2 regions of the Mesorhizobium sp. WSM3864 genome follow, and region 1 is predicted to be linked to the other one. Evidence: riboswitches for the same ligand, from Rfam matches in the RefSeq annotation. Region 1 holds a riboswitch; the other holds the start of a gene.
What was found. A riboswitch is a leader RNA that binds a small molecule or an ion and turns the genes downstream of it on or off. The one in region 1 is predicted to bind S-adenosylmethionine.
Positions count from the first base shown of each region.

Region 2: it holds a riboswitch for S-adenosylmethionine, as region 1 does, so the genes downstream of both, CK215_RS12510 (homoserine O-acetyltransferase) here and CK215_RS22540 (O-succinylhomoserine sulfhydrylase) in region 1, are expected to answer to the same signal.

Region 1 covers NZ_NSGD01000012.1:123,867-130,899, forward strand. The annotation lists gene mmsA (multiple monosaccharide ABC transporter ATP-binding protein) at 1-196, shown strand, start outside; gene mmsB (multiple monosaccharide ABC transporter permease) at 193-1,485, shown strand; gene araD1 (AraD1 family protein) at 1,694-2,683, shown strand; gene CK215_RS22530 (ABC transporter substrate-binding protein) at 2,733-3,500, opposite strand; gene CK215_RS22535 (2'-deoxycytidine 5'-triphosphate deaminase) at 3,583-4,677, opposite strand; SAM riboswitch at 4,811-4,888, shown strand; gene CK215_RS22540 (O-succinylhomoserine sulfhydrylase) at 4,945-6,135, shown strand; gene CK215_RS22545 (ceramide glucosyltransferase) at 6,177-7,033, opposite strand, start outside.
Region 2 covers NZ_NSGD01000004.1:436,023-443,055, reverse strand. The annotation lists gene CK215_RS12525 (sugar kinase) at 1-865, shown strand, start outside; gene CK215_RS12520 (prephenate/arogenate dehydrogenase family protein) at 862-1,800, opposite strand; gene hisC (histidinol-phosphate transaminase) at 1,807-2,910, opposite strand; SAM riboswitch at 3,046-3,123, shown strand; gene CK215_RS12510 (homoserine O-acetyltransferase) at 3,214-4,383, shown strand; gene metW (methionine biosynthesis protein MetW) at 4,472-5,086, shown strand; gene CK215_RS12500 (Stf0 family sulfotransferase) at 5,035-5,853, shown strand; gene CK215_RS12495 (glycosyltransferase) at 5,969-6,958, shown strand.

The DNA.
Region 1 (7,033 bases):
GATCATCGCCCGCCTCGCCGCCGAGGGAAAGGCAATCGTCGTCATCTCGTCGGAAATGCCGGAATTGCTCGGCATCACCGACCGCATCTATGTCATGAACGAAGGGCGTATCGTCGGCGAAATGGCGGCAAGCGACGCCAGCCAGGAAAAGATCATGCGCGCCATCGTTCGGGGAGAAGGAAAAAAAGCCTCATGAGCACAGAAAGCGCTCCCGCGCCGCAGAGCGGCGTCGCCGAAGACGTCAAGCATGGTCCGCGTGTCGCCGTTTCGGCGCTGACGACGAACCTGCGCGAATACGGCCTGATCATCGCGCTGATCGTCATCATGCTGTTCTTCCAGTACACGACGTCCGGCACGCTGTTCAAACCGGTCAACCTCAGCAACCTGGTGCAGCAGAACTCGTTCATCATCGTGATGGCGCTTGGCATGCTGCTGGTGATCGTCGCCGGCTATATCGACCTCAGCGTGGGATCGGTCGCCGGCTTCATCGGCGCGCTTGCCGCAATGATGATGGTCATCTGGCCGCTCGGGATATTCAGCAATCCGCTGGTGGTCTCTATCATTTGCCTGATCGTCGGTGCGCTTATCGGCGCGGCGCAAGGCTATTGGATCGCCTATCACCGAATACCGAGCTTCATCGTGACGCTGGCGGGTATGCTGATCTTCCGCGGCATATGCCAGGCACTGCTTGGCGGCGGCTCCTCGGTCGGCCCGCTTCCCGACAGCTTCAAGGCGTTGAGCTCCGGCTTCATCCCCGACGTCATCGGCCCGCTGACGCTCATTCCGCCGACGGTGAATGCCGCCGGCAAGACCATCGTCGGCAGCGGCCTTACGCTGCACATGACGACGATCGTGCTCGGTCTGGTCGCCGTGCTCGCCTATGCCTATTTCGGCTTCAGAACACGGCGTAAGCGCGAACGGCATGGCTATGAGGCCGAGCCCTTCCCGCTGTTCGTCGTCAAGACGCTGGTCGGCAGCGCGCTGGCGCTGTTCCTGGTCTTCCAGTTCGCCAGCTACAGGGGCCTGCCGGTGGTGCTTCTGGTGATGGGCGTGCTGATCTCGCTGTTCGTCTTCGTCACCAAGCGCATGACCATCGGCCGCCGCATCTATGCGATGGGCGGCAACGCCAAGGCGGCGCAGCTGTCGGGCATCAACACCGAACGGCTGACGCTGCTCGTCTTCATCAACATGGGCGTGCTGTCGGCGCTCGGCGGCCTGATCATCGCCGCTCGCCTCGGCCAGGCCGTCCCGGCCGCAGGTCTGGGCAGCGAACTCGACGTGATCGCCGCCGTCTTCATCGGCGGCGCCTCGGCGATGGGCGGCGTCGGACAGGTCATCGGCGCCGTGGTCGGCGGCTTCATCATGGGCGTGATGAACAACGGCATGTCGATCATGGGCGTCAATGTCGACTGGCAGCAGGTGGTCAAAGGCCTGGTGCTGCTCGGTGCCGTCATCTTCGACGTCTACAACAAGAACAAGGCGTAGAGGCCGGAGGCAAGGACTAAGGAGGCATACGGGTTCTAGATCGCGAAGCTGCCGGCAACCCGTCGGCGCGAAGAAGTCCTGGAAGGACCAGGCTCGCGAGTGCAATCCGGACGAAGAGTTTCAACCGTGGCGCGGATCGGTTCCGGGCCGCGCCGGTCAAGGCTTGCCAATCGGCAGCCGGGCCAAGGCAAAAGAGAGAGGGTTCATCATGCTGATTTCCCAGATCCTCGATGACGCCGAGACGATCCGCGTTGTTGCCCGCAGCGGCGGCAAGACCCGGATCATCAACGGCGCGCGCAGCGTCTATTCGCTGGCGATGGAGGCAGCACGCACCGGCACCGGGCTCGAGGCGCTGATCGAGCGCAAGGGCTATGGCGAGACGGTCGACCTCGACGCCGTCTACAAGAAGGGACGCCTGGTGTCGCCTATCAACCATCCCGACCCCGCGCATCTCCACCTTACCGGCACCGGGCTTACACATCTCGGCTCCGCCGCGACGCGCGATTCCATGCACAAGAAGCTCAGCGACGGCGAGGAGCAACTCACCGATTCCATGAAGATGTTCCGCATGGGGCTGGAGGGCGGCAAGCCGGCAAAGGGCGAGATCGGCGTGCAGCCGGAATGGTTCTACAAGGGCAACGGCACCATGGCGGTGGCGCCCGGTGCCGCGCTGATGTCGCCGGCCTTCGCGCAAGACGCCGGCGAGGAGCCGGAGATCGCCGGCATCTATGTCATCGGCGACGACGGCGCGCCGTTCCGCGTCGGCTTCACGCTGTCCAACGAGTTTTCCGACCATGTGACCGAGCGCGTGAACTACCTGTTCCTCGCCCATTCCAAGCTGCGCAACGCCTCGTTCGGACCGGAAATCCTGATCGGCGAGCTGCCCGCCGACATCAGGGGCTCTTCACGAATCTGGCGCGACGGCAAAGTGCTTTGGGAAAAGCCGTTCCTGTCCGGCGAGGCGAACATGTCGCACACCATCGCCAATCTCGAGCATCACCACTTCAAATATTCGGCCTTCCGCCAGCCGGGCGACGTGCATGTGCACATGTTCGGCACCGCCACACTCTCGTTCGCAGACGGCGTCAGGACCGAAGAAGGCGACACGTTCGAGATCGAGGCCAAGGATTTCGGCCTGCCGCTGCGCAACCCGCTCGAGATCGAGAAGCCAGTGAAGGTGGCGGTGAAGGCGCTGTGAGGTTAGAGCGTGATCTCCCCCACGAGGGGGGAGATTGGCAGCTTCAACCTCAATAAATATCGAAATCGAAATACTTCGACTGGATCTTCTCGTAGGTGCCGTCGGCAACGATGGCGTCGATTGCCGCGTTGAGGCGGTCGCGCAGAGCGGTGTCCTCCAGGCGCACGGCGATGCCGGCCTCGGTCTCGGTGCCCTTGACGTCGCCGACCAGCTTGCAGCAGCCGTCGCTCGCCTTCTTCATCCAGTCGACCAGCACGAACTTGTCCGAGATGACGGCGTCGAGACGGCCGTTGAGCAGATCGGTCACCGCCTCTTCCTGGGTCGGGTAGAGCTTCGCCTCGGCGCCGGCCTTGGCGTAGACGTCCTGGGCGTAGTTGGCCTGGGTGGTCGAGGCCTGGGCACCGACCGTCTTGCCGGCAAGCGAGGCCGGCTCGGTCGAGGCGATGTCGGCGTCCTTCAGGGCGACCAGCGCAAGCGGCGTCGTGTAGTATTTATGGGTGAAGGCGACCTGCTTCTTGCGTTCCTCGGTGATGCTCATCGAGGCGATGATGGCGTCGAATTTCTTGGCCTGCAGGGCCGGAATGATGCCATCCCAATCCTGGGTGACGATCTCGCATTCGACCTTCATCTGCGCGCAGAGCGCATTGGCGATGTCGATGTCGAAGCCTTCGACCTTGCCGTCCGGCGTGATGGTGTTGAAGGGCGGATAGGCACCCTCGGTGCCGATCTTGATCTTTTCGGCCGCGCCTACCGAACCGACGCCGAGCGCCAGCATGGCGGCGGCCGCAGCCGACAGGATCCATCTGGATATCTGCATTTTCATCCCCTTGGGTTCAGTTGCTACATGGTCGGACGCAGCCAAGCACGGCGCGCCAGGCCGGGCAAGCACAGCTTGGCGATCAGCGCGCGGCGCGGAAATGCTTGGACAGTTTCAGGCCCTGCGCCTGGTAGTTCGAGCCGAGATCGGTGCCGTATAGCGCCAGCGGGCGCTTCAGCATATGCTCGTAGACGAGGCGACCGACGATCTGGCCGTGGTCGAGGATGAACGGCACCTCGTGGCTGCGCACTTCAAGCACCGCGCGACTGCCGCTGCCGCCGGCGGCGGAATGGCCGAAGCCCGGGTCGAAAAAGCCGGCATAGTGGACACGGAACTCGCCGACCAGCGGATCGAAAGGCGTCATCTCGGCGGCATAGAGCGGCGGCACGTGCACGGCTTCGCGAGAGACCAGGATGTAGAACTCGTCCGGGTCGAGCACGAGCTCGCCGGCCCCGCTCTTGTAGAGCGGTTCCCAGAAGTCGACCACATACTGAGCGGCGCGCTTGTCGACGTCGACGAGGCCGGTGTGGTGCTTGCCACGATAGCCGACCAGGCCGTCCTTGTCGCCGTCGAGATCGATAGAGAGCGCAATGCCGCCGCCGGAGATGTTGGGCGGCTCGGTCGCAACCAGCATCTCGGCGTGATGGAGGTCACGCAACTCATTCTCCGACAGCACCGCGTTGCCGGTGCGGAAGCGGATCTGCGACAGGCGCGAGCCGGCGCGCACGACGATCGGGAAGGTGCGCGGGCTGACCTCGAGATAGAGCGGGCCATGATAGCCGGCGGCGATCTTATCGAACTCATGGCCGCGGTCGGTCATGACACGCGTGAAAATGTCGAGTCGTCCGGTCGAGCTCTTCGGGTTGGCCGAAGCCGAGACTTCCGCTGGCAGCGCCAGGCTTTCCTGCAGCGGCACGATGTAGACGCAGCCCGTCTCCAGCACCGCGCCCTCGGCGAGGTTGATCTCATGCAGCTTCAGCCGGTCCAGCTTGTCGGCCACCAGATGATCGGGACCGGGCAGAAAGGAAGCGCGCACGCGAAAGGCCTTGTCGCCCAGTCTCAGATCGAGGCTGGCCGGCTGGATCTGGTTGGTGTCGAGCGCGCGCGGCGACTTCAGCGCGCCCGACTGGAAGAGCGCCGCGATGTCCTGATCGGGAAGAATGCCTGTCTGCCGCAATGTCTGGCTCCGGGCGAAGTCATTGTCGTCGCAGTTTCCTGTCGCAAAACCGCGGCACTTTTGCGGAAGCTGCCTGGTACAAACCTCTTAATCAAGCCGGCAATTGACGCAAGCGCGGTGCGGGTCTAAAGGGTCGTTATCCCGTGGTGATTTGGCCGGTCGGCTTGCAGCCACGTTAAACAAGTCGCTAAAGGACCGTCGGGCCGCAAGGCCGTATGGACCGGTTGCGACGTCGCGGCCGGTTTTTTTGTGTTTGGAAGCAGGGCGATGACCAAGACGCGTAACTGGAAACCTCAGACGGCACTCGTGCATGGCGGGACGCTGCGTTCCGGCTTCGGCGAGACCGCCGAGGCGATGTATCTCACCCAGGGCTATGTCTACGAGACGGCCCAGGCAGCGGAAGCCCGCTTCAAGGGCGAGGAACCCGGCTTCATCTATTCGCGCTACGCCAACCCGACCGTCGACATGTTCGAGAAGCGCATGTGCGCGCTGGAAGGCGCCGAAGACGCACGCGCCACCGCTTCCGGCATGGCCGCCGTGTCCGCCGCCCTGCTGTGCAGCGTCAAGGCCGGCGATCACATCGTTGCGGCGCGAGCCCTGTTCGGCTCCTGCCGCTGGGTGGTCGAGACGCTGGCGCCGCGCTATGGCATCGAGGCAACGCTGATCGACGGCACCGACATTGCCAATTGGGAAAAAGCGGTCAGGCCGAACACCAAGCTGTTCTTCCTGGAAAGTCCGACCAACCCGACGTTGGAAGTGGTCGATATCGCCGCTGTCGCCGCTTTGGCAAATTCGATCGGCGCACGCGTGATCGTCGACAACGTCTTTGCCACGCCGCTGCAGCAGAAACCGCTGCAGCTCGGCGCCCATATCGTGGTCTACTCGGCGACCAAGCATATCGACGGACAAGGCCGCTGCCTCGGCGGCGTCATCCTGTCGGACAAGAAGTGGATCGACGAGAACCTGCACGACTATTTCCGGCACACCGGCCCGAGCCTGTCGCCATTCAACGCATGGACGCTGCTGAAAGGCCTCGAAACGCTGCCGCTGCGCGTGCGCCAGCAGACCGAAAGCGCCGGCAAGATCGCGGACTTCCTGGCCGGCCGGCCGGAGATCGCCCGCGTCATCTATCCGGGCCGGGCCGACCATCCCCAGGCGGATATCGTCAGGAAGCAGATGTCGGGCGGCTCGACGCTGATCTGCCTCGACGTCAAGGGCGGCAAGCAGGCGGCCTTCGCCTTGCAGAACGCGCTCGACATCGTACTGATCTCGAACAACCTCGGCGACGCAAAGAGCCTGATCACGCATCCGGCGACGACGACGCACAAAAACCTCAGCGACGAGGCGCGCGCCGAGCTCGGCATCGGACCAGGCACGCTCAGGCTCTCCGTCGGGCTGGAGGATACCGACGACCTGCTCGCCGACATCGAACAGGCGCTCAAGGCGGCGAAGGAATGAACCGCCACGGCTGCAAAGAGCGCGCTTGAGCCGCAGCTGGCTCAAGCAATCTCTTCGAGTTCAGTCATCCCGCTGTTGCGGATGGTCATTGCGTTGCCACGCCATTCGACGGCTCCGCCAAGCCAGCCGCGCGCCCAGATGGCGGGAAGCATCGCGTCGCGCACGATCATCGCGGTGACGCTGCGCGGCGACAGATACCAGTCCTTTAACCAGGCGAGCATGCATTCGGGCACATAGGCGATCGCCAGCACGCAGAGCGCGGTCGTGGGCAGACTGACACCGGCGCTTGCCGCCGCGATCAGCGCCAGAAGCAGCGGAACGACCACACCGGTCAGGATTTCAGGCGCGAAGAACAATGGGAAGGTGACGCGGCGCAGCCGAGCCCAGCGCGCCTGGCGCGACCAGATTTCGGCGAGCGTGCGCTGGCCGAGCGGTTGCTCGAAGGGCGCGGCTACGAGATTGACCCGAAGGCCAAGGCTGTTGACCAGCTTGGTCGCCGCCGCGTCCTCGGCGATCTCGGCGGCCAAAGCCTGGATGCCGCCATTTGCATCCAGCATCGGCTTGTTCCACAGCATGCTCTTGCCCTGGGCGAAGCCAAGGCCGAGCGCTTCGCCGGCATATTGCCAGCGCGCCTGCAGCGTGTTGAGGAAGGCGCATTCGACCTCGGCCCAGAAACCGTCCGGCCGCGAGCCGATCGGCGTCGAGCAGACGAGGCCGGTGTCCGGCCGCCAGGCCGCCATCAGATGCTGGACATAGTCCTTGGGCATCAGGACGTTGGAGTCGGCCAGGATCACCCAGTCGTGCCGCGCCGCCCGCCAGCCCTTGATGCAGTTGTTTAGCTTGGGATTGGCGCTGATCCTGTCATCGCCGACGAGGAGCCGCGCCGGAACATTCGGAA
Region 2 (7,033 bases), on a different contig from region 1:
GGGCAAGTTCATCGCCAGCGACGGTGTCCAGATCGCCTCCGGCATGGCGACGAGTGCGGCCTGCGCCGCGCATCGCCTCGGCGCCGATGTGTTGCTTTGGGCGAGCGCGGGAGACGATGCGGTCGGCGACCGGCTGATCGCCGAGATCGAGGCGGAAGGCGTCGATTGCAGCCTGGTCCGCCGCGTCGCCGGCGCGCGCTCGGCGCTGGCCGCGATCCTGGTGGATGCCTATGGCGAGCGCATCATCGTGCCCTTCTATGACAGCAGGGCGCAAGCCGATCCCGACACGCTGCCGCTTGCCGAACTTTCCGCCTTCGACGCCGTGCTGGTGGACGTCCGCTGGCCGGGCGCCGCCGCACTTGCCTTGGCGGCCGCACGGGACGCCGGCCGTCCGGCGATCCTCGACGCCGACACCGCGCCGGTCGACGTGCTCGAGCGGCTTTTGCCGTTGGCCTCGCACATCGTCGCCTCGGAGCCGGCGGCGCGGATCGTCTGCGGCCATGCGCTCGATCCGGAAAGCGCATGCGCCGATCTCGCCTCGCGCACCGACGCCTTCGTCGCGGTGACGGGCGGCGCTGCCGGAACCTGGTGGCATGATCGGGGAACCGGTCGCGTCCGGCATGTCGAGGCGCCGAAGGTCAAGGCGGACGACACGCTCGCCGCCGGCGACGTCTTCCACGGCGCCTTCGCCGTCGGCCTTGCCGAAGCCATGCCGCCCGAGCAGGCGCTGCGCTTTGCCAGCGCCGCCGCCGCGCTTAAATGCCTGCGCTTCGGCGGCCGGCTCGGCGCTCCGGACAGAGCCGAGACAATGGCCATGATGGCGGCGCACTGGTCCCCATCGGGACAGATCGAGCAGAAGGCCTAGGGCTTGGTCCCCGGGTGCTCCACGGCCTGACGGCCGAAATCCGGCACATCGATATCCTGGCCGGCCTCAATGATCGAGCGGCGGATGGCGCGCGTGCGGGTGAACAGGTCGAACAGCTTTTCGCCGTCGCCCCAGCGGATCGCTCGCTGCAACGAGGCCAGATCCTCCGAGAAGCGCGCCAGCATTTCCAGGATCGCGTCCTTGTTGTGCAGGCACACGTCCCGCCACATGGTCGGGTCGGAAGCGGCCAGTCGGGTAAAGTCGCGAAAACCGGAAGCGGAGTATTTGATGACTTCCGTCTTGGTCACCGATTCCAGGTCGTCGGCGGTGCCGACGATGTTGTAGGCGATGATATGCGGCAGATGCGAGACGATGGCCAAGGTCATGTCGTGATGCTGCGGGTCCATCGTGTCGATGTTGGAGCCGCAGCGCCGCCAGAATTCGGAGAGCTTTTCCAGCGCCTCCGGATCCGTACTCGGCAGCGGCGTGAAGATGCACCAGCGGTTGTCGAAGAGATCGGCGAAGCCGGCATCCGGCCCGGACTTTTCCGTGCCCGCCAGCGGGTGCCCGGGGATGAAATGCACACCGACGGGCACATGCGGCTGCATTTGCGCGATCACCGAAGCTTTGGTTGAGCCGACATCGGTGAGGATCGCGCCTTTCTTCAGCGCCGGCGCGATCTCGGCCGCGACCTCGCCGGACGAGCCGACCGGAACCGAGACGATGACGAGATCCGCGTCGCGCACCGCGTCTTCGGCCTCGGTCGTGTAGGAATTGCCGAGACCCAGTTCCTCGGCGCGCTTGAGCGTCGATTGGCTGCGCGTCGCGATAGCGATGTGGCGCGCCAGGCCTTCGCGGCGGATGACGCGGGCGAGCGACGAACCGATCAGGCCGATGCCGACCAGCGCTATTCTTCCGAACATCGGTGCTGTCATGGTGCTTCAGCTTTTCAGAAATGTCTGGAGCGCCTCGACGACGCCGCGATTGGCCTCCTCGATGCCGATGCTCATGCGCAGCGCGTTGGAAAAGCCGTAGCCGGTGACGCGCCGCAGGATGTAGCCACGCGCACTGAGATAGTCGTCCGCGGCCGCTGCCGAATGCTTTTTGTTGTCGGGGAAGTGGATCAGCACGAAATTGCCGACGCTGGGCGTCACGCGCAGCCCGAGCCCGGTCAGTTCCTCGCTGACCCAGGCAAGCCACTTCTCGTTATGCGCCACGCTGCGTTCAATATGGGCGCGGTCGCGGATGGCCGCGATACCGGCCTCGATCGCGGTCGCATTGACGTTGAAGGGCCCGCGCACCCGGTTGATGGCATCGACGATATGCGCCGGTCCGTACATCCAGCCGATGCGTGCGCCGCCGAGGCCGAGCTTGGAGAAGGTGCGGGTCATGACCACGTTCTCCGAGCTCCCGGCCAGCTCGATGCCGGCTTCATAGTCGTTGCGCCGCACATATTCGGCATAGGCCGCGTCGAGCACCAGGAGCACGCTCTTGGGCAGTCCGGCATGCAGCCGGCGCACCTCCTGGAACGGCACATAAGTGCCGGTCGGATTGTTGGGGTTGGCGAGGAACACGATCCGCGTCGCCGGCGTCACCGCGGCGAGGATTGCGTCGATGTCGGCGCGCTCGTCCGTCTCCTTGACCGCCACCGGCTTGGCGCCGGCGGCTTGGATATAGATCTTGTAAACCATGAAGGCGTGTTCGGTGAACACGGCCTCGTCTCCTGGCGCGAGATAGGTCTGCGCCAGCAGCCCCAGGATCTCGTCGGAGCCATTGGAGCAGACGATGTTTGCCGGATTGAGGCCGTGCACATCGGCGATCGCCTCGCGCAGCCGGCGGGCGGAGCCGTCGGGATAAACGTCCAATTTGGCAGCCACCTCCCGGGCGGCCTCGATCGCCTTCGGCGAGGGCCCGAGCGGATTCTCATTGGACGACAGCTTGTAGACCTTCGTCACGCCGGCCGGCGCGGTACTTTTTCCCGGCACATAGGCCTCGATGTCCATGATGCCCGCGCGGGGCGTCGGACGTGGCTGATCCTGCTTCATGTCACAAATCCGTCGAGAGGCCCTGGTTCGAGGCCGCAGCGGAAATACAGGCCGTGGCCCCGAATGTCGAGGGCCGGCGCGCTCGCGCGTAGGCAGACCGTTGACGAAGCGCGGCGCTGGCCCTAGAAGAACAGCCGGATCTCCCGTGGTGATTTGGCCGGTCGGCTTGCAGCCACGTTAAACAATTCGCTAAAGGGCCGTTTGCAACCTGTAACCGGCTTGGCGAAGGCAGGCCGGTTTTTTGTTGTCCGTTGCCGGCCGGACGCCGTATCGCGAGATCGATGCGACTGGATGGGGAATGCAATGGCCGCTCAGCGCGCTCCAAGGACCAACCACGAGGCCGACCAACCGTCGAGCCCGGTGTTGCAGTTCGGTCCCGACAAGCCGCTAAAGCTCGATGCGGGCACCGTGCTGTCGCCGTTCCAGGTCGCTTACCAGACCTACGGCGCCCTCAACGACGCCCGCTCCAACGCGATCCTCGTCTGCCACGCGCTGACCGGCGACCAGCATGTCGCCAGCACCAACCCGGTGACCGGCAAGCCGGGCTGGTGGGAGGTGCTGATCGGCCCCGGCAGGATCATCGACACCAGCCGCTTTTTTGTCATTTGCGCCAACGTCATCGGCGGCTGCCTCGGCTCCACCGGCCCGGCCTCGACCGATCCGGCGACAGGCAGGCCCTATGGGCTCGACCTGCCGATCATCACCATCCGCGACATGGTGCGGGCGCAGCTGATGCTGGTCGATCATTTCGGCATCGAGAAGCTGTTCTGCGTGCTCGGCGGCTCGATGGGCGGCATGCAGGTGCTGCAATGGGCCGCAAGCTACCCGGAACGCGTGTTCTCCGCGTTGCCCATCGCCACCGGCGCCCGCCATTCCTCGCAGAACATCGCCTTCCACGAGGTCGGGCGGCAGGCTGTCATGGCCGATCCGGACTGGCACGGCGGCAAGTATCTCGATTTCGGCAGGCGGCCGGAAAAGGGCCTCGCCGTGGCGCGCATGGCCGCGCACATCACTTACCTCTCGGAAGCAGCGCTGCACCGCAAGTTCGGCCGCAACCTGCAGGATCGCGAGGCGCTGACCTTCGGCTTCGACGCCGATTTCCAGATCGAAAGCTATCTGCGCCATCAGGGCATGACCTTCGTCGACCGCTTCGACGCCAACTCCTACCTCTATCTGACCCGCGCTATGGACTATTTCGACCTCGCCGCCGACCACGGCGGACGGCTGGCCGATGCCTTCGCGGGCACCAAGACACGCTTCTGTCTCGTGTCGTTCACAAGCGACTGGCTGTTCCCGACCGAGGAAAGCCGCTCGATCGTGCATGCGCTGAACGCCGCCGGCGCGTCCGTCTCCTTCGTCGAGATCGAGACCGATCGCGGCCATGACGCTTTCCTGCTCGACGAACCGGAATTGTTCGCGGCCATCAACGGCTTCATAGCCTCGGCCGCGCGCGCAAGGGGGCTCAGCCTATGAGCAGCGCGCGATCTCTGTGTCTTGGCCGCACTTCTGAGGCGCCGAGATTCCCATTGGCCGCAAATGCTCAAAGGCCGGAGGTGTGCCCATGAGCGTTAATCGCGCCCAGCGCGTCGACCTCGAAGTCATCACCGATCTCATCCCGCCGCATTCGCGCGTGCTCGATGTCGGCTCCGGCGATGGCGTGCTTCTGGAGGTTCTGCAGGCGACCAAGCAGGTTGATGGCCGCGGCCTGGAGCTGTCACAGCGCGGCGTCAACGAATGCGTGGCGCGCGGCCTTTCCGTGGTCCAGGGCGATGCCGACAAGGACCTCGAATTCTACCCCGACAAAGGTTTTGATTTCGTCGTCCTGTCGCAAACGCTGCAGGCGACCCGCAACCCGAAACTTGTGCTCGACGAGCTGCTTCGGATCGGCAACCGCGCGATCGTCTCCTTCCCCAATTTCGGCCATTGGCGCGTGCGCTTCTCGCTGCTGATCAAGGGCAGGATGCCGGTAACCAAGGACCTGCCCTATTCCTGGTACGACACGCCGAACATCCACTTCTGCACCATTCGCGACTTCGTCAATCTGTGCGAAGAGCTCGGCGCGACGGTCGAGAAGGCGACCGCGCTCGACGCCAACGGCCAGAAGATCGGCCTGTCGATGCCCTGGTGGTTCTGGAACTTCTTCGGCCAGCAGGCAGTGTTCTTGCTGAAACGATGATCTCGCTCGATCTCTTTCGACGCCGGCCGGCCGTGGTTCAAATCCCGTCGGAAATTCTGTCGGAGATAAGCACTGGGATTCTTGTGTGCACTTCGCCGCGTACCGGCAGCAATCATCTTGCAGGACTGATGGCTTCCGCCGGGCTGGGCAATCCACTGGAGTGGTTTGGCGGGCGCCGGCTGCTCGAACAGCCAGGCTATCCGCGCGATGCCAGAGGGCAGCTTCTGAGGGCGCTGACGGAAGGACGGTCCTCTTGCGGAATCTACGCGATCAAGCTTTTTGCGAGTCAATTCGCTCAAGTTGCCAAGAAGGTGAACCTCCCCGCCAGTCTTCCCAACCTTCACTATGTGCGCCTGACGCGCAGCGATCTGCTGGGTCAGGCGATCTCATGGGCGCGTGCGCGCCAAACCCGCAGATTCCGCTCTACCGAGGTCAGTCGCGCAGCCCCACGCTATGACGGCGAGGCTATCGCCGAATCGCTTGAAAAGATTCTGATGGAAAATCTGGCCTGGGATGGGTGGTTCGCGAAAAACGGGCTGTCCTTCCTTGCGCTAACTTACGAGCAGGTCCAGCAAGACCCGAGAGGAAGCCTCGAGAAAATTGCCCAGTTGGCCGGGGTCGAGCCTGTCTGGAGAATGAATGTCGGGTCAGGTCTCGAAATCCAGCGCGACGCGACCAATGACGAATGGAGAAAACGTTTCCTGTCTGAATATGCCGACCCGTCGAGCTTCCCGCACAGAAAAAAGCGCGGGTTCCTGAAGATCTAGAAAGAATCATGCGATTGAAGCGCAAACTTGCAAATAGAATGGCACCGAGAATCGTTTGACGGCATACCCCGCAGGGCTATAGCGACTGTACCGGCAAAACTGGTGGTGATTATCTATGGCTGAACACCCGATCTATTCGATCGTCATGGAGATGGAGAACGCCAAATCCATCGACTGGAACGAGATCGGCCTGGGGCTGAAGTCACTGGCGCGCGAAATCGCGGCTGTTTCCGCTAAGGGTTTTGCAAGGCCAAAAGTTGTCGTGTCGCATGGCGGGCCCGATTCGGACGGCAGCTTGCTGCAAGCGAGCATTGAAGCTGAAGCGCCTGAATTGATGCAGGTTGCCGACCTGACAATCACAGCTTGCCCCGACGGTCGGTATTACGAACTCAAGAACAACGGCGTGCTTTTGACCGAAGGAGACATCGTCGTTTTCCTGGATTCGGACACGGTCCCTCAGCCAGGTTGGCTTTCAAATCTGCTGCAGCCGTTTCAACAGCCGCAAACCGTCTGCGTGAACGGCCATACCTATCTGTCCTATGACGACTTCTTCTCGAGAACCTTCGCCTTGATCTGGTTCTTCCCGATGGCCCGCGGAGATGAAAGATTCGCCTCGAAGCGGGCGATCAATGCCAACAATGTCGCCTTTCGGCGCCATTGGATCGTCAGCCACCCTTTCCCGGCACATAACGGCTTCAAGGTGTCTTGCACGTTGCTGATGCACCAGCTTCGGCGCGAGGGCCACAAGATCGTCAACGTTGATGCGCGCGTCTACCACTACTCTCCGCGCGGCTGGCGGTTCTTCTATTGGCGCGCGTTGGTGACCGGCAGGGACGCCGACCGCAAGTTCGTCGCGCTTCATGCCCCCAGTCGCAGCCAGCGGATCGTCAAGTCGTTCAGTCGCTGGTGGACCATGTCGTGGCGCACGACGCGACGCGTGCTCAGCCACGCGCCGCAAACGGGTATGCCTCTTTGGCAGATTCCGTTTTCACTGGTGGTAGGCCTGGCCTTTTATACCCTGGCATTTCTTGGTCATTTCAGCCTCGCTGCCGGTCTCGTAAGCGACGAAATCGAAACCGTGCCTGACTATGTCGGGCATAGTTGAAGGATAAACCGCCGCGAATCGCCGCGAAGTGTTGCTTTCGAACCGCATGACTTTGAGGAAACACGCTCTGAACTT